DNA from 2 places in the Arthrobacter sp. 001422645 genome. Region 2 is predicted to be linked to the other one. Evidence: riboswitches for the same ligand, from Rfam matches in the RefSeq annotation. Region 2 holds a riboswitch; the other holds the start of a gene.
What was found. A riboswitch is a leader RNA that binds a small molecule or an ion and turns the genes downstream of it on or off. The one in region 2 is predicted to bind glycine.
Positions count from the first base shown of each region.

Region 1: linked by a shared signal. The riboswitch ahead of gcvP (aminomethyl-transferring glycine dehydrogenase) and the one ahead of gcvP (aminomethyl-transferring glycine dehydrogenase) in region 2 are both predicted to bind glycine.

Region 1 covers NZ_JCBANT010000025.1:22,606-33,807, reverse strand. The annotation lists gene gcvP (aminomethyl-transferring glycine dehydrogenase) at 1-1,757, opposite strand, end outside; glycine riboswitch at 1,812-1,918, opposite strand; glycine riboswitch at 1,920-2,017, opposite strand; gene AC6EUH_RS18090 (hypothetical protein) at 2,265-2,654, shown strand; gene AC6EUH_RS18085 (hypothetical protein) at 2,705-3,013, opposite strand; tRNA gene AC6EUH_RS18080 (tRNA-Leu) at 3,455-3,536, opposite strand; gene AC6EUH_RS18075 (ANTAR domain-containing response regulator) at 3,742-4,347, shown strand; gene AC6EUH_RS18070 (DUF202 domain-containing protein) at 4,413-4,796, opposite strand; gene AC6EUH_RS18065 (YidH family protein) at 4,796-5,164, opposite strand; gene AC6EUH_RS18060 (DUF302 domain-containing protein) at 5,312-5,719, shown strand; gene pyk (pyruvate kinase) at 5,837-7,336, opposite strand; gene AC6EUH_RS18050 (glutamate synthase subunit beta) at 7,412-8,869, opposite strand; gene gltB (glutamate synthase large subunit) at 8,862-11,202, opposite strand, start outside.
Region 2 covers NZ_JCBANT010000020.1:47,358-58,559, forward strand. The annotation lists gene AC6EUH_RS16985 (flagellar biosynthesis protein FlhA) at 1-1,573, shown strand, start outside; gene AC6EUH_RS16990 (hypothetical protein) at 1,551-2,648, shown strand; gene AC6EUH_RS16995 (carbon storage regulator) at 2,723-2,995, shown strand; gene flgN (flagellar export chaperone FlgN) at 3,056-3,622, opposite strand; gene AC6EUH_RS17005 (sigma-70 family RNA polymerase sigma factor) at 3,839-4,657, shown strand; gene AC6EUH_RS17010 (Dps family protein) at 4,867-5,346, shown strand; gene AC6EUH_RS17015 (MFS transporter) at 5,421-6,947, opposite strand; gene AC6EUH_RS17020 (TetR/AcrR family transcriptional regulator) at 7,165-7,704, shown strand; glycine riboswitch at 8,004-8,102, shown strand; glycine riboswitch at 8,104-8,221, shown strand; gene gcvP (aminomethyl-transferring glycine dehydrogenase) at 8,261-11,149, shown strand; gene gcvT (glycine cleavage system aminomethyltransferase GcvT) at 11,162-11,202, shown strand, end outside.

The DNA of each region.
Region 1 (11,202 bases), on a different contig from region 2:
TTGCGCTGGGCATCACCGCGGGAGCGGTGGTAGCCGCGGATGGCCAACAGGCCCGCGAGCTCGCCCTGGGAACCGGCATTCGGCTGCAGGGAGACCTGGTCATAGCCGGTGATCTCGGCAAGGTCAGCTTCCAGCCCGTTGATCAGTTCGCGCCACCCGACGGTCTGGGATTCCGGGGCGAACGGGTGAATGGAGGCGAACTCCGGCCAGGAGATCGCTTCCATCTCCGCTGTGGCATTCAGCTTCATGGTGCACGAACCCAGAGGGATCATGGTGCGGTCCAGCGCGAGGTCCCGGTCGCTCAGCCTGCGGATATAGCGCAACAGCTGGGTCTCCGAACGGTGCGTGTTGAACACTGGGTGCTGCAGGTACTCGGAGGTGCGAAGCACCGGTTCGGGCAGTTCAAAGCCCTTCGCTTCAGCGACCGGACCGGCACCGAAGGCGACGGCAATGGCGGAGAGGACCTCCGTCGTCGTGGTTTCATCAGCGGAGACGCCGATGGTATCCGCGTCGATCCGGCGCAGGTTGATCCCACGTGCCTCTGCGGCAGCGATGACCTTGCCAGCCTTGCCGGGGACGCGGACCGTGACGGTGTCGAAGAACGTCTCGGTGACCAGTTCGCGGCCTGCGATCTTCAGCGTGGTGGCCAGGCTGCGGGCGTTGTTGTGGACGCGCTCGGCAATGGCCTTCAGACCGTCCGGGCCGTGGTAAACGGCGTAGAAGGAGGACACGATCGCCAGCAGCGCCTGCGCGGTGCAGATGTTGGACGTGGCCTTCTCGCGGCGGATGTGCTGCTCGCGGGTCTGCAGGGCCAGGCGATACGCCGGGACTCCGGCGATGTCCTTGGAGACACCGACCAGGCGGCCGGGCATGGACCGCTCGAGGCCCTTCTGGACCGCCATGTAAGCGGCATGCGGGCCGCCGAAGAACAACGGGACGCCGAAACGCTGGGTGGAGCCGACGGCGATGTCGGCGCCCTGCTCGCCGGGCGGGGTGATGAGGGTCAGCGCGAGCAGGTCAGCGGCGACGGTGACGAGGGCGCCGCGTTCCTTGGCCTCGGCAATCACGGCGGTGTGGTCGAACACGCGGCCAGAGACGCCGGGCTGCTGCAGGACCACGCCGTTGATGACGCCCTCAGGCAGTCCCTTGGAGAGGTCAGCGACCTCCACCTCGAAGCCAAGGGCTTCGGCGCGGCCCTTGACGATCGCGACGGTCTGCGGCAGGCAGTCGGCGTCGAGGACGGTCTTGCCGTCGTGGGCCGTCTTGTTTTTGTTGGCGCGGCGCATCATCAGCACGGCCTCGGCGACGGCGGTGGCTTCGTCCAGAAGCGACGCGTTGGCGATCGGCAGGCCGACGAGGTCCTGGACCATGGTCTGGAAGTTCAGCAGCGCCTCGAGCCGGCCCTGGGAGATCTCCGGCTGGTACGGGGTGTACGCCGTGTACCAGGCGGGGGCTTCGAGGATATTGCGGCGGATCACGGCCGGGGTGACGGTGTCGTAGTAGCCCTGCCCAATCATCTGGACCGCGGTCTTGTTCTTCGCGGCCAGCCGGCGGAGCTCGGCAAGGACCTCGACCTCGCTGAGGGCGTCCTTGAGGGCCAGCGGCTTGGCCTGACGGATGGAATCAGGGACGGCGACGTCCACGAGGCCGTCAACGCTGTCATAGCCCACGGCCTTGAGCATGGCGTCAATATCGGCCTGGCGCCGCGCACCAATATGCCGATCGGCAAAGGTTAAAGGGGACGACTGGATGGTCATGAAGGAACTCCATAATTCAGGTGGCGCATTGGGTGCGCCACATTGATTTGGGTTCCTCCCCGCTCTGTATTGGACCTGAGAGTTTCCGCGCCCCCTGCTGTTAGCAGGGTGACCCTTGCACCGTCGGTGAGTCCGAATATCCGGACTGCTTTCCAGAGTTGCCTTGCCGCGGCGGTACGTGGGCCTGAGAGATTCCTGGGGAGGATTTGCTCCTACGGCGCCTGCAGAACGTACCGGCAGGACTCTCCCGCCGCAGATCATAAGCACATGTCACTTGGTTGGTGACACGCCTCACACTTTAGCCTCTGCTCGGACAGGGACGCAAGAACCGACTCCGAATGTGTCTTTTGCCGAGCTGCGGTGAACCGCCACTAGGGAATTGCTGGCCACGTCAGAGAAATGGCATCGCCTCCCGCACCCTCGCCAGCCGCTGGAAGCACCTCGTGGATCCACCGGGCGCCCTGGCATTCACCGCCATGGGCCTTCAGCCCGTGGATTCATTCGGCGGTGCCCAACGCCAACAAGATCGCGCCCGCAGCGGAGATGGGCAGGATCGACGTGCTGCTCTCGCTGGACGACGAAGAGCGTAAAGACATCCGGCGCCAGATTCTCGGGAAGACACCCGTTGACCCGGATCACATTGTCGTCTCGCGGGCCGCGGCCGTGCAACTGCGAAAAAATCTCGCCACACAGCTCATCTTGCTGCCCGTGCTGCCGCTCATATTCATTCCCCAGGTCATACGCGGAGCCGGGTTCCTCTCCTGGCTCATGGCGGCTGGCGTGGCTATCTTGGTGATTGGGCTGATGCACGTTGTCCGGGACTTCCAGCGGGCTGGCAGGTTCCTTGACCGCACGGCAGAGCCGGGCGCCCCGGGCGCAAAGGGACCACCGGAGTGACCCGTTCGAGGATCCCTTCACCGGACGCTACTGAGCCGCCACGAGCACGTTCACGAGTCGCGAACGCCAGCATCGAGCCCACTCACCAGCGCACTACGCAGCCGACTGACCGCGTGCGACGAGGCCCCGTTACCGACATCCTGGAACGACCCCATGCCGCCTTGGTACAAGGTAAGAGCATTCCGCGTTGCTTCATGCAGATCGCGCGGGTCTGAGATACCGATGAACTGTTCGTCGAGCCAGTCGGCAACTTCTATTCGCTGCTTGTCCTGTTCTGCGCGGGCCACAGCACGTAGCTCTGCGGCTGCGGCGATTATCTCGTCTCGGAAAACTTCCACGTTGTGCTGATTGCGACTCATTCACAAATCCCATGTAGTTGCCAAGCCCTCACGCACAGCGACGGACCCTGGACCCACCGCCCGTAAGCCGGTCCCCCACCGCAACACCTTCCGGGCACTCCCCGCTGCGAGAATTCCGATACAGATACTGAAAACCCGGATTCGCGCATATCCCGCCCGCAAAACTGTCCCGCTCGGTTTGGAGAATCGCGACAGTTCCAAGTTTCCCAGGAGTTCCGGCTGTCCACAGGGACGACCTTCAGGGTCTGATCGCACCTCTCAGCAGGTCATGCAGTTCCGAGCGCTCCCGGCCATGAAGGAGTGAGCAGCAACACCGCTGTCTAAGCCAAGAGAAGGAGCCGCCAGACCAGCCGCCACTAACAAAAATGGGCCCGTAGGGGCCCACAAAAGGAGATTTGTACACATTCAGAGGACCACAAGCCCCTGAACAGGGAAAACACGTGCCCGAGGTGGGACTCGAACCCACACACCTTTCGATACCGCATTTTGAGTGCGGCGCGTCTGCCAATTCCGCCACTCGGGCGCGGACTACACCGGTGTAACAATCACTCAACCACAGTGCTGTGAGCAACGCGATCGCTTCCGGTGCGCGAAATTACTCTACATGCAGATAGGCTGAATTCCAGAATCGCGCCAGTGACGCCGCATCGAACCAGTCCGGTCCAAGTACACCAGCGGGCGGAACCTAAGATGGTTTAGTTCCCGCCGTACCTTTCCAAGGAGTTCCCGTGTCAGAACAGACGGAGTCAAACCCCACGACCACGCCGGCGCGCCGCGTGGTTGTCGCCGAGGACGAGACCCTCATCCGGCTCGACATCATCGAGATCCTGCGGGGCGAGGGCTACGACGTCGTCGGCGAAGCGGACAACGGCGAAAAAGCCGTTCAGCTCGCCGAAGAACTGAAGCCGGACCTGGTCCTGATGGACGTCAAGATGCCCGTTATGGACGGCATTTCCGCTGCCGAGAAGATCGTCAAGGCCCGGATCGCCCCGGTGGTCCTGCTGACCGCCTTCAGCCAGAAGGAACTCGTCGAGCGCGCCCGCGACGCCGGTGCCATGGCCTATGTGGTCAAGCCGTTCACGCCTGCCGACCTGATTCCGGCGCTGGAAATCGCGCTGTCCCGCCACGAGGAAATCAAGGCCCTCGAAAGTGAAGTGACCGACCTCCAGGAGCAGTTCGCCACCCGCAAGCTCGTGGAACGCGCCAAGAGCCTCCTCACCACCAAGATGGGCCTGACGGAGCCGGAGGCATTCCGCTGGATCCAGAAGACCTCCATGGACCGCCGCCTCAGCATGCGCGAGGTTGCCGAGACCATCATCAACCAGGTCAACTAAGACGCTTCTCCCCCGGGTCCGGGAAGCCGCTCACCCGCGGCCTCCCGGACCCGGCAATTTAAGCGCTAATGCGGTATCCGCTGGCCAAGTTGCACTGCGGCAGCCAGCGCCATAATTCCGCCGGCCACTGTGGCCACGGCCATTACGGCAGGCACCGCTCCCCCGCTGAGGGCGACCCTGTCGCTGTCGGACGTGGTGAGGATTGTGTGAATCCTGCGGTACCGCCGCTGCGTGACAATGAGCGCCACGAGTGACACGGCAGCGCCCAGCGCGGCCGGAGCGAGTGCCCACAAACCCAGGAGCTCCGGCAGGATGCGGAGCGCCGCGAGGGATCCGACGGCGACCGCCAGCGCCGTCCGGCGCCAGGCTAGAGCGGTCCGTTCCGGCTGCAGGCCCGCGTCGAACGGCCGGTGACTCCGGCCGGGTGCGTTCTCAGGACCGCCGGTCATCAGGCGAGGACAACCGCGAAGACCACCAGGATCCCAGCCACGGAAACGGCAGCCCCAATCGGGGACGCCAAGCGGGCGGCCGGCAGCGGCCTGTCGAGGCGCAGTGCACGCTCGATCTGCATCCACCCGAACCACGCCTGCACGGGCGCGGCAATTCCGGCGACGATGAGGACTACGGACGCCGAAAGGCGCAGCCCGTCCTGCAGGTTCAGCCCCAGCGCCTCCAAAGCAACGCCGCTGGCAATCAGCGCCAGGGAGGTCCGTATCCAGGCTAGGTATGTGCGTTCATTGGCGAGGCTGAACCGGGCGTCCGGATCTGATCCCTGGGAATACAAGGCTGCCGGAAATCGTCTCGTTGCGTTAGTCATGGCACTTTCAGGTCGAAGGGGGAACCACCGGGCCGCTCATGCCTATTCACGCAGGATCACCCGGGGACCCTTCGAGCATTGCAGATACCACCCAGGGTCGTCAAACACCCCCGGGGGTATACAATGGGGTATCGAAAGGAGCTCCGCATGAGCTACACCCACACCGTGACTCTTCCCCTTGACTGGCAGGAGGCAGTGCAGCGGACCCGCGACGCCCTGGCCGATCAAGGCTTCGGCATTCTGTCCGAAATCAACGTTCGCGCTACCTTCGAGGCCAAGCTCGGCGCTGACGCGGCTGCCGCTGTCGGCGACTACGTCATCCTCGGTGCCTGCAACCCGGCGCTGGCCAGCCGCGCCCTCGCTGCCGATCCCGAAATCGGCGCCCTGTTGCCCTGCAACGTTGTGGTCCGCCGAGGAACGAGCGACGTCGTGACGACCATCAGTGCCATTGATCCTCAGACGATGGTCCAGCTCAGCAACAGCGCTGCTGTCCAGGACGTCGCCAATGATGCGGACACCCGGCTGCGGAAAGCCCTTGCCAGCCTCACCGGTTAAGGGGCAGTGGCGGGCACTGGGCCCCAGCTGTAAGCGACCAAGCAACACAAAAAAGGAGAGGGTCCCCGCCGCGTAAACCGCGTGGCGGGGACCCTCCCTTTCGTCTGAGCTGCGGAACTAGATCTTGGTGTTCCGCTTCTTCTTTTCCGGCCAGGGGCCGAGCTTATCCTTGGCGACCTCGGAGTCGCCCGTGCTGCCCGCGTCGGCCAGGTCGCCCACCTTGTGGACCTTCAGCATGTTCGTGGAACCGGCCTTTCCGGGAGGCGAGCCGGCCGCGATGACCACCATATCGCCGTCCTCGGCCAGGTCCAGGCTCAGCAGGCTGCGGTCCACCTGGGCGGTCATCTCGTCGGTGTGGCCCACCATGGGAACCAGAACCGGCTGGATGCCCCAGGTCAGCGCGAGCTGGTTCCAGACGTGCTCCACCGGGGTGAAGGCGAACACGGGCCGGACCGGGCGCAGCCGCGAGAGGCGCCGGGCGGAGTCACCGGACTGGGTGAAGGTACAGATGTACTTCGCATCCAGCTGGTCGGCGATTTCGACGGCGGCACGGGTGATGGCGCCGCCGCGGGTCTTGGGCTTGGTGCCCAGCGGAGGGACGCGTTCCAGGCCGTGGACCTCGGTGGACTCGATAATCCGGGCCATGGTCTTGACGGTCTCGATCGGGAACTTGCCCACGCTGGTCTCGCCCGAGAGCATCACTGCGTCGGCGCCGTCGAGCACGGCGTTGGCACAGTCGGAGGCCTCGGCGCGGGTGGGGCGCGGGTTGTCGATCATGGATTCCAGCACCTGCGTGGCCACGATGACCGGCTTCGCCCAGCGGCGGGCCAGTTCAACGGCGCGCTTCTGGACGATCGGGACTTCCTCGAGGGGAAGTTCCACGCCGAGGTCGCCACGGGCCACCATGATGGCGTCGAAGGCATCGATGATCTCGGGGAGCTGCTCCACGGCCTGCGGCTTCTCGATCTTGGCGATCACCGGCACGCGGCGGCCTTCTTCGTCCATAATCTCGTGGACGCGCTTGATGTCCGAGGCATCCCGGACGAAGGAGAGGGCCACCATGTCCACGCCGCGGCGCATGGCCCAGCGGAGGTCGTCCTCGTCCTTTTCGCTCAGCGCCGGAACGTTGACGGCAACACCGGGCAGGTTGATGCCCTTGTTGTTCGACACGTAGCCGCCCACGATCACCTGCGCGACCACCTTGACGTCGTCGACGTCGATGGCCCTCAGCGCCACCTTGCCGTCGTCAATCAGGAGAGCATCGCCCGGGTTGACGTCTTCGGTGAGGCTCTTGAGCGTCGTGGAGCAGATGTCCTTGGTGCCCGGGACGTCCTCGGTGGTGATGGTGAAGGTGTCGCCGACGGCGAGGAGGTGCGGTCCGTCCACGAACCGGCCGAGGCGGATCTTGGGGCCCTGGAGGTCGGCCATCACGGCGACGGCCTTGCCGAGCTGACCGGCTGCCTTGCGGACGTTCTCGTAGGTGGTGTCGTGCACGGAGTAGTCGCCGTGGCTCATGTTCATGCGTGCCACGTCGACGCCGGCTTCCAGCACCGCGAGAGTGTTCTCGAAGCTTGCGATTGCCGGTCCGAACGTGGCTACGATTTTAGCGCGTCTCATATACCTACCCTAGTAGTCGATTGCATTGATGAAGTTATTGGCGGAATGTAACAGCGCCGGGCCGGAGGGACGCGCCTAGAGAACGGCCATGGCCCGGTCGGTCGGCGCCACGGGAGCCGGGAGGATGGTGCTGCCCATCAGGAACTTGTCCACCGCGGCGGCGCAGGCGCGTCCCTCGGCGATGGCCCAGACGATGAGCGACTGGCCGCGGCCGGCGTCTCCGGCGACGAAGATGCCTTCCGTGTTGGTCATGTAGTAGCCGTCCCGGGCCACGTTGCCGCGGCCGTCGAATTCGGCGCTGACCTGCTCGGTGATCCCCGCCCGCTCCGGGCCGGTGAAGCCCAGGGACAGGAACACCAGGTCGGCGGGGATGATCCGCTCGGTGCCGGCCTTCGGGAGGCGTTTGCCGTCGACGAATTCGGTTTCGGCCACCTTCACGCCGGTCAGTTTGCCGTTCTCGCCGACGAACTCCACGGTGGAGGCGAGGTAGGTGCGTTCGCCTCCTTCCTCGTGGGCGCTGGCAACTTCGAACAGGGTGGGGAACGTCGGCCACGGCTGGTGGCCGGCACGCTCCGCGGGCGGCTGTTTGCCGATCGCCAGGGTGGTGACCGAGGCGGCCTGGTGGCGGTGAGCGGTGCCGAGGCAGTCCGCGCCGGTGTCGCCGCCGCCGAGGATGACAACGTGCTTTCCGGCAGCGTTGATCTGCTTCTCCACCGTCTCCCCCGCCACCACCCGGTTGGCCGGGACGAGGTAGTCCATCGCGAAGTGCACACCTTCGAGCTCGCGGCCAGGGATCGGCAGGTCACGCGGGACGGTGGCGCCGGTGGCAACCACCACGGCGTCGTACCGGCGGCGCAGCTGCTCCCAGGTCACGTCCGTGCCGACGGCGACGCCGGTCCGGAAGCGGGTGCCCTCGGCCTTCATCTGCTCCAGGCGGCGGTCCACCTGTTCCTTTTCCATCTTGAAATCGGGGATGCCGTAGCGCAGGAGCCCGCCGATCTTGTCGTCGCGCTCGTAGACGGCGACGGTGTGCCCCACCCGGGTCAGCTGCTGCGCGACGGCGAGTCCGGCCGGGCCGGAGCCGACGACGGCGACCGTCTTGCCGGTGAGGCGTGCCGGCGGCAGCGGGTTGACCCAGCCGTTTTCGAAGGCCTGGTCCACGATCGAGACCTCGACCTGTTTGATGGTCACGGCGGGCTGGTTGATGCCCAGCACACACGACGCCTCGCAGGGCGCCGGGCAGAGGCGCCCGGTGAATTCGGGGAAGTTGTTGGTGGCGTGCAGCCGTTCCATCGCTTCCTCGCCCTTGTCCCGCCAGACGAGGTCATTCCATTCCGGAATGAGGTTGCCCAGCGGGCAGCCCTGGTGGCAGAACGGCACACCGCAGTCCATGCAGCGGCCGGCCTGGGACTTGAGGACGCCCTTCTCCTGGGCCTCATAGACTTCCTTCCAGTCCATGATGCGGACCGGAACGGGACGGCGGGGCTGGGTTTCGCGCTGACGTACTTTCAGAAATCCGCGTGGATCAGCCACCGGTCACCTCCAGGATTCGAGACCAAACTTCTTCGCCGTCGGGGTCAAGGCCCTCTTCGATGGCGTCAAGACGGGTTTGCAGGACGGCCGCGTAGTCGCGCGGCAGCACCTTGGTGATGCGGGCTGCGGTGTCGTCGAAGTTCTCCAGCAGCCGTGCCGCAAGCAGCGATTCGGTCTCCTCGGAGTGCTTCACCAGCAGTCCATGGACAATGTCACGGTCCTCGGCGTCGAGTTCGCGCAGCTGCAGCTCACCGGTTTCGAGGGCCTGCTTGTTGACCCGTTCGGTCTGCAGGTCCAGCACGTAGGCTGTGCCGCCGGACATGCCGGCACCGAAGTTACGGCCGGTGCGCCCGATGATGAGGGTCTGTCCGCCGGTCATGTACTCGCAGCCGTGGTCGCCGATTCCTTCGACCACCGCCGTCGCTCCGGAGTTGCGGACCAGGAAGCGTTCGCCGACCTGGCCGCGCAGGAACATCTCGCCGCTGGTGGCGCCGTAGCCGATCACGTTTCCGGCGATGACGTTGCGTTCGGCCGGGAAGACGTTGGTGCGGTCCGGCCGCACGATGATGCGGCCGCCGGAGAGACCCTTGCCGACGTAGTCGTTGGAGTCTCCGAACATCCGCAGCGTGATGCCGGCCGGCAGGAACGCACCGAGCGACTGGCCGGCGGTGCCGGTCAGCGTGATGTCGATGGTGTCCGTCGCCAGCACGTCGGTGCTGAAGGTCTTGGTGACCACATGGCCCAGCATGGTGCCGACGGAGCGGTCCGTGTTGATGACGTCGACGGCGATCTTGACCGGTGTGCGGTCGCTCAGGGCTTCCGCGGCCATCACCATGAGGCGCTGGTCGAAGTGCTTGTCCAGCTCGTGGTTCTGGCCGGTGAGGTTGCGCAGCGGGGCGTCGTCGTCGAACTCGAGCCCGTGCAGGATCGGGTCCAGGTCCAGCCCTTCGGCCTTCCAGTGGTTGATCGCCTCGCGGGTGTCGAGCATTTCGGCGTGGCCGATCGCTTCCTCGATGCTCCGGAAGCCCAGCTCGGCCAGGATTTCGCGGACTTCCTCGGCGAGGAATTCGAAGAAGTTGACCACGAATTCCGGCTTGCCGTTGAACCGGGAGCGCAGCTCGGGGTTCTGTGTCGCGACGCCCACCGGGCACGTGTCCAGGTGGCAGACGCGCATCATGATGCACCCGGAGACCACCAGCGGTGCGGTGGCGAAGCCGAACTCCTCGCCGCCCAGCAGCGCGGCGATCACGACGTCGCGGCCGGTCTTCAGCTGGCCGTCCACCTGCACCACCACGCGGTCGCGCAGGCCGTTGAGCATGAGCGTCTGCTGCGTCTCGGCGAGGCCCAGCTCCCACGGCACACCGGCGTGTTTGAGCGAGTTCAGCGGCGAGGCGCCGGTACCGCCGTCGTGCCCCGAAACGAGGACGACGTCGGCCTTGGCCTTCGTGACGCCGGCCGCCACGGTGCCGATCCCGACCTCGGAGACGAGCTTGACGTGCACGCGGGCCGACGGGTTGGCGCGCTTGGCGTCATAGATCAGCTGGGCGAGGTCCTCGATCGAGTAGATATCGTGGTGCGGCGGCGGGGAGATGAGTCCGACGCCGGGCGTCGAGTGCCGTGTCCGGGCCACCCAGGGGTAGACCTTCTGCGCCATCAGCTGGCCGCCCTCGCCGGGCTTGGCACCCTGCGCCATCTTGATCTGGATGTCGTCGGCGTTGGTCAGGTACAGGCTGGTCACGCCGAAACGGCCGGACGCGATCTGCTTGACCGCGGAGCGGCGCTCGGGATCGAGCAGCCGGTCCACGTCCTCGCCGCCTTCACCGGTGTTGGACTTGCCGCCCAGCCGGTTCATGGCGATCGCCAGGGTCTCGTGCGCCTCCTGGGAGATGGAGCCGTAGCTCATCGCCCCGGTGGAGAACCGCTTGACGATGCTGGAGACGGACTCCACTTCCTCGAGCGGGACCGCGGGGCGCAGCCCGGCCTTGAACTTCAGGAGCCCGCGCAGGGTCATGAGGTTCTCGGACTGGTCATCCACGCCGCGGGTGTACGCCTTGAAGATGTCGTACCGGCGCTCCCGCGTGGCGTGCTGCAGCCGGAACACGGTCTCCGGGTTGAACAGGTGCGGCTCGCCGTCGCGGCGCCACTGGTACTCGCCACCGCCCAGCAGCGGCTGGTGGGGCACTTCAATGCCGTTCTCGGGGTACGCCATCCGGTGCCGCGCCGCGACCTCGGCCGCGATGACGTCGAGGCCGACGCCGCCGAGCTGGGAGTGTGTGCCGGAGAAGTATTCGTCCACGAGGTCCTGACCGAGACCCAGCGCTTCGAAGGTCTGC
Region 2 (11,202 bases):
CACCCAGGCCCGGGAACGCCGCGCCGAAGTCTCGGCCGAGGCCGACTTCTACGGAGCCATGGACGGCGCCTCGAAGTTCGTCAAGGGTGACGCCATCGCCGGGCTCATCATCATTATCATCAACTTCGTCGGCGGCATCGCGATCGGCATGCTGCAGCGCGGCATGGAGATCGGCGACGCCGTGAACACCTACGGCCTGCTGACCATGGGTGACGGCCTCGTCACCCAGATCCCGGCCCTGCTCATGGCCGTCTCCACCGGTATGATCGTGACCCGTTCCAACGCGGAATCGGACATGGGCACCACCTCGTCCACCCAGCTGATGCAGTCGCCCAGCGCACTGATGATCGCCGGCGTTGCCGCCATTGCGATGGCCCTCATTCCGGGCATGCCGCCCCTGCCGTTCATCCTGGTCGGCGCCGGGCTGCTGTTCGCGTCGCGCCGGATCGCGGCGCAAAAAGTGCAGGAGGCGAAGACCCGGGACGCCGAGGCCAGCGCCCTCAGCCACCCGGAAATGGACCCGAACGAGAAGCTGCTCGAGGACATGCGTGTCCACCCGGTGGAGATCCTGCTCGCCCCGGACCTCGTGGACATGGTTTCCGGTGCCTCGGATGACCTGCTTGCCCGCGTGAGGTCCCTGCGGCACAAGATCGCCATGGAACTGGGACTGGTCATCCCTCCCGTCCGCACCAGGGACAGCGTGGACCTTCCCCCGGCAAGCTACTCGATCCGGATCGCCGGGGTCGAGGCAGGCAGCGGGACCGCCCCGAGCGGCCAGATGCTGGCCCTGGGCGACAGCCTCGACTCGCTCCCCGGTATCGCGATGATCGAACCCGTGTTCGGCCTGGCCGGGAAATGGATCCCGGCGGAAATGCGCCACAACGCTGAGATGACCGGCGCCACCGTGATCGACCGCGTCTCCGTCCTGGTCACCCACCTGTCCTCGATCGTCACGGCCAACGCCGCACGCCTGCTGTCCCGCGAGGACGTCCGGGTTCTCACCGAGGGCGTCCGCAAACAGAGCCCCTCCGCCGTCGACGAACTCACGCCCGCGCTGCTGTCCCTCGCCGAGCTGCAGCGCGTGCTCCAGGGCCTGCTGGACGAGCAGGTGCCCATCAACGACCTCGCCAGGATCTACGAGGCGCTTACGCTCCGCGCCAAGGTCTCCACCGACCCGGAATCACTGGTCGAATCCGCGCGGCAGGCCCTGGGCCCGGCGCTGACGGCCAAATTCATGGACGGCGCGGTGCTGAACGTGATCATGATCGACCCGGTCCTGGAGCAGCACATGCTCGAGGACATGCGCCCCGCCGAGGGCGGCAGCCAGATCGTGATGGGCCAGGACCGGCTGGACACTGTGCTCCGCTCGGTGCGTTCCGCCGTCGACTCCGCGGCCGCGGCCAACCGCCCGGCCGTGCTGGTCTGCGCGCCGGCGCTCCGCCCCGCAATCCGCAGACTCGTGGGAGCGCAGCCCGGCTCGGTGCCGGTACTGTCCTACCGCGAAGTCACTTCAGCCAACGTCCGGATCGAAACAGTAGGAGTCGTTCGCCATGCAGAACCGCTTTCGGCTTAAAGGCGCCTCGCTAGAGGAGATCCGCCGCAAGGCGGAACAGCAGCACGGCCCCGCCGCCCGCATCGTCTCCGCGGAGCGCGTCATCAGCCCCGGGATCGCGGGACTTTTCGCAGGCGACCGCTACGAGGCGATCATCGAGGTGGTCACGGGACATGAGGTGGTCACCGGTGAGGTGGTTCCCGAACCCGACATCCTGGCCGGGACCGACCGTCCCGGCGATCCGCCCGCGGGGCCGGCGCCCACCCACGAATTGCAGGGCGCCGCGATCGCGGCCCTGCTGGAGGAAGCCGACGCCACCGAATTGAGCCTGCACCGGCCCGGTAACTCCGGACTTTCCACGGAGTCCCCGGACTTCGCCGAACTGCTCCAGCAGCTCGGCGACGGGCTGCGTGGCCCGGCCGGCACCCCTGCCGCGGAAGCGAAGGCCGGCGCCTCTGCATCTGCCGCGGCCGCTGGCGCTGCACCGTCGCCGTCGCCGTCGCCGTCGCCGTCGCCGTCGGCGACGGCGGCAGCGGCGCCGGCCGTTGCACCGGCCACGCCGGAGGCTCCTGCTGCACCGGTGGCTCCGGCGGTCCGGTTGCGGGAGTCCGTGCCTGTGCCGCTGAGCGGTACCGGCGATCTGGTGGTGCTCATCGGGCTGGATGACGACGCCCTGGACACCGCCCTGGCCATGTCCACCGCAGTCGGCGGCGCCGACGTGCGCACAGCCGGGAAGTTGTCCGCCTACGGCCATCTGCACGTGGACGGACGCCAGGCCGCGACGGCGGCCCGCGCCCACGCCGTCATGACGGACCAGACCGTCCTCGTGGCCTTCGGCCTGGGGAAGGCCCGCGACGCCCTCGCGAGGCTCCAGTCCGTCGCCGCGCTGTCCGCCGACCAGCTGTGGGTGGTGGTCGACGCCGGGCGCAAGCAGGAGGACTCCGCGCGCTGGGTGGGTGTGCTCGCCGCGCAACTGGACATCGCCGCCGTCGCAGTCGTGGGGGCGGCCGACACCGCCACCCCGGAAACCGTCAACACGCTGGGACTGCCGGTGGGCTGGATCGACTCCGGCCAGGCCCGCTCGGTCAGGATCTAAGATGCGAGGCACGAACCAACTGCGAGCGGCAGGATTCGTCACCGGCTCCGCGCAGCGAAGGGTAGATTGAGAGGATGCTGGTACTTACACGCAAGCCGGGCGAACAGATCATGATCGGCGACGGGATCGTCATCACGGTTCTGGAAGGCCGCGGCGACGGTGTTCGGATAGGCATTGAGGCCCCCCGCGGGGTTCCGATCCAGCGCCGCGAGGTCATCGAGGCGATTGCCGCGGCGAACCTGGCGGCGGCTGAAGCCGGAGCAGAGGCCGGGCAGGACGCGGAGGACGCGCTGCGCGGGCTCCTGCCCCCGGCCCCGGCCCCGAAGCCGGCCCGCTCCGCGGACTAAGCGCCGGCGCTTAACCCCCGAACGGGCACACGCAGACGCGTCACGCACAGACAGTCGCAGTCAGCCGCGGTTGCCGCCCAGAAACTGCTCCAGAAGGGGCTGGGCCGTCCGGCGGACCAGCGCTAGGGCGCGCTCAATGTTTCCCGCCGTCGTCAGCTGGTCAAGAGTCCCCGCAGTGTCCGCGGGCAGGGTGGCAGCGGCGTCGCCGTTGCGCGTTCCGGCGGCCGCGCCGGACGCGACCGGCCGGCTCAGGTTGCGCAGCGTGTCCTCGTTGGCGAGAGCGGCATCGTTGAGCTGCCGGAGCAACGCGCGCAGGCCGTCCAGATGATCCTGCAGGACCTCGGCCCAGGCGCCAGGCGGTGCCCCCGCGGCGAGCTCGTTCAGGGTTGCCTGGGCGGGCAAACCCCACTCGGCCGCCACCGCGGCCGACTCGACACCCCGGGCCAAAGCCTCAAAGCGCAGGCGATCAAGGACGCTCTCCACTTCGGAGGCCGTGAAGCTCAACCACTGGACGTTGCCGGCCAGGACATGGAGCCGCTGCGTCTCCAGTCTGAATAAGAGCAATTCCAACTGACGGCGCTCCTGCCAGAGAGCTGCCGAAAGATCACCTGCACCCATGGGCCCCATTCCCCTTGCCGCCCCGGCCGAGAAGCCTTACCGCATTTTCAGCCAAGCTTTTCCCTGAGGTTACACGCAGAGCGCGGATCAGGTGATAGGTTTCGACTTGGGTGCTGCGCCCGGGTTTTTAACACCGACTTCCATGGGGGGAGCACGGGGCCCATTTCGGGTGCGGCTCCCGCTCGTTTAAGGCTGCCGGATCCTGTCTCATGGGGGGACACTCTATTGAATCGCGTGGAACGCAACGAGATGGTCACACAGCATCTTCCGCTGGTGGGCTACCTCGTCTCAGACTTGTGCTCAAAGGCGTCACACCTTTCCCGCGATGACCTGGCGTCTGCGGGCGCCATTGCCCTGATCACCTCGGCGGACTCCTTCGACCCGGACCTCGGCGTGCCGTTCGGTGCCTTCGCGCGCCGGCGGATCCTGGGCGCGTTCGCGGACGAGATGCGCGCCAGCGACTGGGCCACCCGCTCGGCGCGGCGCCGGATCAAAGAAACCATGTCGGTCCAGGAAACCCTCGCCGCTGCCCTCGGACGCACCCCCAGCGTCGACGAGATCGCCGCAGCCCTGGGTGTGCAGCAGAGCGTCGTCGAGGCAGCCCTCGCGGACGCCTCCCGGACCCTGACGCCACTGGATGAAGCCGTGGTCGACACGCTGGCCGCGGAGACCCTGACCCCCGAACATTCCGTACTCGCGGACGAGCGGCTTCAGTACCTCCGCGCGGCGGTTAAGTCCCTCCCGGAGCGGATGCGTTACGTCGTCGAGGAGATCTACTTCGGCGACAGGACCGTCAAGGATCTGGCAGCGGAACTTGGATCCACCCACGCCGCCGTTTCCCAGCAGCGCGCCGAGGCCATCCGGCTCATGCGTGACGGCCTCACCGCGCACTACTCGGACGATCCCGGGCAGGGTTTTGAGCCGCAGTCCCGGATCACCCCCAAGCGCCGTAATGACTACCTCGCCCAGCTGGCAGAGACCACCACGGGCGGCTTCACGCGGGCCATCTTCCCGCAGGGGCCGGTGCTCAACGAGGCCGTCTAAACGGTTCCCGGACGCACCCCCCGGCAAGTAGTAAGCCGACTTAGTAAGCTGACCGAGAAATTATCGGCGGAGCGTCGCGGTCCCTCCCGGCACTGGGGTAGCGTCGGTAGCATCGGATCTGGCGGTACCGGACGAACCAGCAGTGGACTCACCAGCATCGGTTCAACCGCAACGCGGCGCGACGGTACCGGAACTACTCAGGAGGACGCATGAAAGCAACACCAACGCTCACGACGAACCTGCAGGCAGTGCTCGTGGACCTGATCGAACTTCACGTTCAGGGCAAGCAGGCGCACTGGAACATCGTCGGGACGAATTTCCGGGACCTCCACCTGCAGCTGGACGAGATCATCGACTCGGCCCGCGCTTTCGCGGATGACCTGGCGGAGCGCATGCGCGCCCTTCACGCCCTCCCGGACGGCCGGAGCTCCACGGTGTCCAAGTCCACCTCGCTCGCTGAGTTCCCGGCCGGTTTGATCAACACCAAGGACGCCATCGAGCGGATCGTCGCAGCCCTCGAGGCCGCCGTCGGTACCATGCGCAAGGTTCACGACGCCGTGGACGAGGAAGACCCCACGACGGCGGACCTGCTGCACGAATTCATCGCCAAGTTCGAGCAGTACGCCTGGCTGGTCAACGCCGAGACGATGCGGGCCAACACCAGCGTCACCACGGCGGACAGCAAGTAACGTCCGACGGCAACGTCAGCGCCCGGCGCCGGTTCCCACCGGCGTCGGGCGCTTTGGCGTTTAACCCCTCGGGGCTACCGGGCCGTCGGCACCTTGCGGAGGACGACGGCGGCGAGGACTGACGCTCCCGCCATCAGGACGAGCGCGATGGCCGCCGTGATGTGGACACCCGAGTCAAAGGCGGCCCGGGCGGCCGTCATCACCGCGTCGGCCAGCGGTCCCGGCAGTCCCTGGGCCAGCTCCACGGCGCCTGCGAGTGTCTCGCCGGCCTGCGCGGAGGCCTCCGCGGGGGCAGCCTCGGCGGCGCCGGCGGGAAGCCGGAGGTTGCCTTGGTAGGAGGCCGTCAGGATGGAGCCCAGGATGGCGGTGCCAAGCAGGGAGCCGATTTCATAGCCGGTCTCCGAGATCGCGGCCGCGGCACCGGATTTCTCCGCGGGAGCGGCGCCGAGGATCAGGTCGTTGGAGATGGTTTCCGCGGCGCCGACGCCGAGGCACAGCACCAGCAGGGCCGCCAGCAGCAACGCCGGGCCGTTGCCGTGATCGCCGAAGGCCACCACGAAGTAGCCGGCTGCGCTCAGGAGCAGCCCGCCGGCCACCACAAAACCGGGGCGGACCTTCTTCACCAGCGGCACCACCAGCAGCCCGGCCGCCACAGTGGCGATGAGGGCGGGGATCATGGCGACGCCTGATTCCGAGGGCGATTGCCCCTCAAGCAGCTGCAGGTGCTGGGCGAGGAACAGGATGAAGCCGTTGAAGGAGAACAATGCCAGCACGTTGGCGATGATGGCGGTGCTGAAGACCGGGTTGCCGAAAAGGCTGATATCCAGCAGGGGAGCGGGGCGGGTCCGTGCCCCGGCGGCGCCTTGTGCCGGGGCTGCTACTGCCGGACCTGCCGGCAAGAGGTGCCGCTGGCGCCGGATGAAGACATAGCCCATCAGCAGGCCAAAGCAGATGGCGGCCAGCGGTTCCGCGGCCGGTCCGTGGGTGGCCAGGATCTTGATGCCGTAGACGACCGGCACCATCACCAGCAGGGACAGGATGATGCTGGGCACGTCCACCCGTCCCGGGTTCGGGTCGCGGGATTCCGGAATCAGGGCCGGACCGAGGATCAGCAGCGGGAGGATGATCGGCGCGGCCACGAGCAGGACGGCGCCCCACCAGAAGTTCTCCACCAGCCAGCCGCCGAAAATCGGGCCCAGGGCGGCGCCGCCGGAGAAGCCTGCGGCCCAGATGGCCACGGCCAGCCGGCGCCGGTTGGGCTCGGGGAAGATGTTGCGGATCAGGGACAGCGTGGAGGGCATCAGCATGGCGCCGAAGAAGCCCAGCCCGGCGCGTCCGGCAATCAGCCATTCGGCGCTCGGGGCGAACGCGGTGGCCGCCGAGACGGCGGCGAAGCCTGTACTGCCGATGAAAAGCAGCCGGCGGCGGCCAATCCTGTCGCCGAGGCTGCCCATTGCCACGAGCAGGCCGGCGAGGACCAGCGGATAGGCGTCGACAATCCAGAGCAGCTCCACACCGGTGGCGTCGAGGCTGCGCGCGATCGCCGGCAGGGCAAAGGTCAGGGCGGTGTTGTCGACGGCCACGAGCAGCACCGGGAACATCAGCAGCGCCAGCGCCAGCCAGTCACGCCACGGCGCGCGCGGTGCCTGGCCGGATGTTGCCCCGGTGGGCGTTTTTCCGGCCGCGTTGGTGACAACCGTGCCGGTGCTGTTGCGGGTGATGGAAGTGTTGCTCATGAGCTTAACTGTACCGTCTGGACGGTACAGTTAGGAAACCCGGCGTTAAGAAACACTTCCGCCACGGGGCATGATGGGACGCATGGCCAGAAAACCCGTCGCCCGCGAAGCCGTCCTTGACGCGTTCGAGTCCCTGCTGATTGAAGAGGGTGAGCGGGCCGCGACCCTGGATGCCGTGGCCCGGCTGGCCGGGGTCTCCAAGGGCGGGCTGCTCTACCACTTCCCCAACAAAGAAGCGATGATCTCGGTCCTGCTGGAACGGCTGGACCGGCTGCTGGCCGAGGACCTCGCTGCCATGGCAGCCGCACCGGAAGGCGCCGCGGCGTTCTTCATCAAGTCCTCGGTCTGGGCGGACACGCCGCTGGACCGGGTCTTTGTCGCCGCCACCCGGCTCGCCGAAGTGGCCCACCAGGAAACCCTGCGGCGGATGGCCGCCGTCCAGGCGTCCTGGCTGGAACTGCTGGCGGCCGACGTCGGTCCCGCCATGGCCAAGCCGGTCCTCTATATGGGGGACGGGCTGTACTTCAATGCCATGCTGGCGCGCGGGCCGGGCGGGCCGGATCCGGAGGTCGGCGCCGACGTCGAAAGTCTCCTCACCGCCCTGGGGCGGCTCCGCGGCTGAGTCGGCTCAATACATGACGCTCCCGCACGTCTGGCGGGTCAACACATGACGCTCCCGCACGTCTGGCGGGTCAACGCGGAACGCTCCCGCACGTCTGGCGGGGGAGAGTTTGGGAACTTCAGTCGAATGCGTCGGAGCGTTTGGGAAACTTCAGCCGGATGTGCGGGAGCGTCTGTCGTGGGCCGACGGCGGCTCCGGCGCGTAACGCTCGCGCGGCCCCGGTTCGTTGGTTTGCGGACGCGGGCCGGGCGTAGGACAATGAGAGCTGTGACTGTTGTCACGCCAAGTTAATATGCCTTTGATCTGCGGCGGGAGAGTTCTGCTTGTAGGTACAAGCAGGCGCCGTAGGAGCAAACCCTCCCCAGGAATCTCTCAGGCCCATGTACCGCCGCGGCAAGGCAACTCTGGAAAGTAGCAGGCATGTCTTTTGACTTGCTGTGCTCACCGACGGTGCAAGCGGAGCCATGCGAGAGCACGGCTACGCGGAAACTCTCAGGTCCAATACAGAGCGGGGAGGAACCCGAATCAATGTGGCGTACCCTGCGCCGCCTTAGTTATGGAGTTCCTTGTGACTGTTACCTCAGCCTCCACGTCCTTCGTTGACCGGCACATCGGCGCACGCCGTCAGTCCGACGTCGACGCCATGCTGAAGGCTGTCGGCTACGACACCGTCGACGCCCTCGTGGACACCGCCGTTCCCAAGGACATCCGGCAGGACTCCCCGCTGGCGCTGGGCGCGGCGCTCAGCGAAGTCGAGGTCCTGGCTGAGCTGCGCCAGCTGGCCGCGATGAACAAGACCGCCGTCCAGATGATCGGCCAGGGCTACTACGACACCGTCACTCCGGCCGTCATCCGCCGGAACATCCTCGAAGCCCCGGCCTGGTACACGGCCTACACCCCGTACCAGCCGGAAATCTCCCAGGGCCGGCTCGAGGCGCTGCTGAACTTCCAGACCATGGTCCAGGACCTCGTCGGCCTTCCGATCGCCAACGCCTCACTGCTGGACGAAGCCACCGCCGTGGCCGAGGCCGTGCTGATGATGCGCCGGGCCAACAAGAATAAGTCCGCGCACGACGGCAAGACCGTCCTCGACGCCGACTGCCTGCCGCAGACCATTGCGATCGTCAAGGGCCGCGCCGAGGCCCTCGGCTTCGAGGTGGAGGTCGCTGACCTCTCCAAGGGACTGCCCGACGGCGTCATCAACGGCGTCGTCCTGCAGCAGCCCGGCGTCTCCGGCCGCGTGTTCGACCACACCGCCGTGATCGCCGAGGCCAAGGAACGCGGCGCCCTCGTCACCGTCGCGGCGGACCTCCTCTCCCTGACCCTCATCACGTCCCCGGGCGAGCAGGGCGCCGACATCGCCGTCGGCTCCGCCCAGCGCTTCGGCGTCCCGCTGTTCTTCGGCGGCCCGCACGCCGCGTACATGGCGGTCCAGAAGGGCCTCGAGCGGTCCATGCCCGGCCGCCTGGTGGGCGTGTCCAAGGACAACGCCGGCGTTCCGGCCTACCGCCTGGCCCTGCAGACCCGCGAGCAGCACATCCGCCGCGAGAAGGCCACGTCCAACATCTGCACCGCGCAGGCGCTGCTGGCCATCGTCTCCTCCTTCTACGCCGTTTACCACGGCCCGGACGGCCTCAAGGCAATCGCCGAGACCACCCACGGACACGCCCGGACCATCGCGGCCTCGCTCAAGGCCGCCGGCCTGGACGTGCTGCACACCTCCTTCTTCGACACCGTCACGGTCTCGGTCCCCGGCAAGGCAGCGGACATCGTCGCCGCCGCCGAGGCGAAGGGCATCAACCTGCGCGGCATCGACGCGGACACCGTCGGCATCTCCACCGATGAAGCCGCGACGGCGGCCATCGTCGCCGACGTCGTCGCCGCCTTCGGGGCGACGGTGGCTGACTCAGTAGAAGGCTTTGCCCTGGATGCCGCCGTCGAGCGCACCTCCGACTACCTCCAGCACCCGGTCTTCAACACCCACCGCTCCGAGACCCAGCTGCTGCGCTACATCCGCCGCCTTTCCGACCGCGACCTCGCCCTGGACCGCACCATGATCCCGCTGGGCTCCTGCACCATGAAGCTGAACGCCACGGCCGAGATGGAAGCCATCTCCTGGCCGGAGTTCGCCTCCATCCACCCCTTCGCCCCCGAGTCCCAGACCGCCGGCTGGCGTGAACTGATCACGGACCTCGAAGCGCAGCTGACCGAGATCACCGGCTACGACCAGGTGTCCATCCAGCCCAACGCCGGATCCCAGGGCGAGCTCGCCGGCCTGCTGGCCATCCGCGGCTACCACCACTCCCGCGGTGACGAGCAGCGCAACATCTGCCTCATCCCGGCCTCCGCGCACGGCACCAACGCGGCCTCCGCCGTGCTCGCCGGCATGAAGGTGGTCGTCGTCGCCACCGCGTCGGACGGCACGATCGACCACGCGGACCTCACCGCCAAGATCGAGCAGCACCGGGACGCCCTGTCCTGCATCATGATCACCTACCCGTCCACCCATGGTGTGTACGACGCCGACGTCCGTGAAGTCTGCGACGCCATCCACGCCGCCGGCGGCCAGGTCTACATCGACGGCGCCAACCTCAACGCGCTCGTCGGGCTGGCCCAGCCGGGCCTGTTCGGCGGCGACGTCTCGCACCTGAACCTGCACAAGACCTTCTGCATTCCGCACGGCGGCGGCGGCCCCGGCGTCGGCCCGGTCGCGGCCAAGGCGCACCTGGCACCGTTTATGCCCGGCAACGCCGCGGATCCGGCCAACGGCGAAAGCGGCACGCCGATCTCCGCCTCCCGCTACGGCTCCGCCGGTGTGCTGCCGATCTCCTGGGCGTACGTGAAGCTCATGGGCGGCCAGGGCCTGACCGAGGCCACGAAGTCCGCCCTGCTCGCGGCCAACTACATCGCCTCCCGCCTGAACGACTTCTTCCCGGTGCTCTACACCGGCGAGGGCGGACTCGTGGCCCACGAGTGCATCCTGGACCTGCGCGAGCTCACGGCCAAGACCGGCGTCACCGCCGAGGACGTGGCCAAGCGCTTGATCGACTACGGCTTCCACGCCCCCACCCTCGCGTTCCCGGTGGCCGGCACGCTGATGGTCGAGCCCACCGAATCCGAGGACCTCGGCGAGATCGACCGGTTCATCACGGCGATGATCTCCATCCGTGCCGAGATCGACCAGGTGGCCCACGGCGACTTCGCCGTGGAGCACAGCCCGCTGCGCAACTCCCCGCACACCGCCGCTGCTGTCATCAGCACCGACTGGACCCGGAAATACCCGCGTGAACAGGCCGTTTTCCCGGTCCACACGCTCAAGCAGGACAAGTACTTCCCGCCGGTCGGCAGGATCGATGGCGCCGCCGGCGACCGCAACCTGATCTGCTCGTGCCCTCCACTCGAAGCCTTCGAAGACCACTCCGACGACTCCGCCTCTGACAGCTAAGGACAGCCACCGATGACTGAGAACTACACGGCCCTTTACGAAGAGCACAAGAA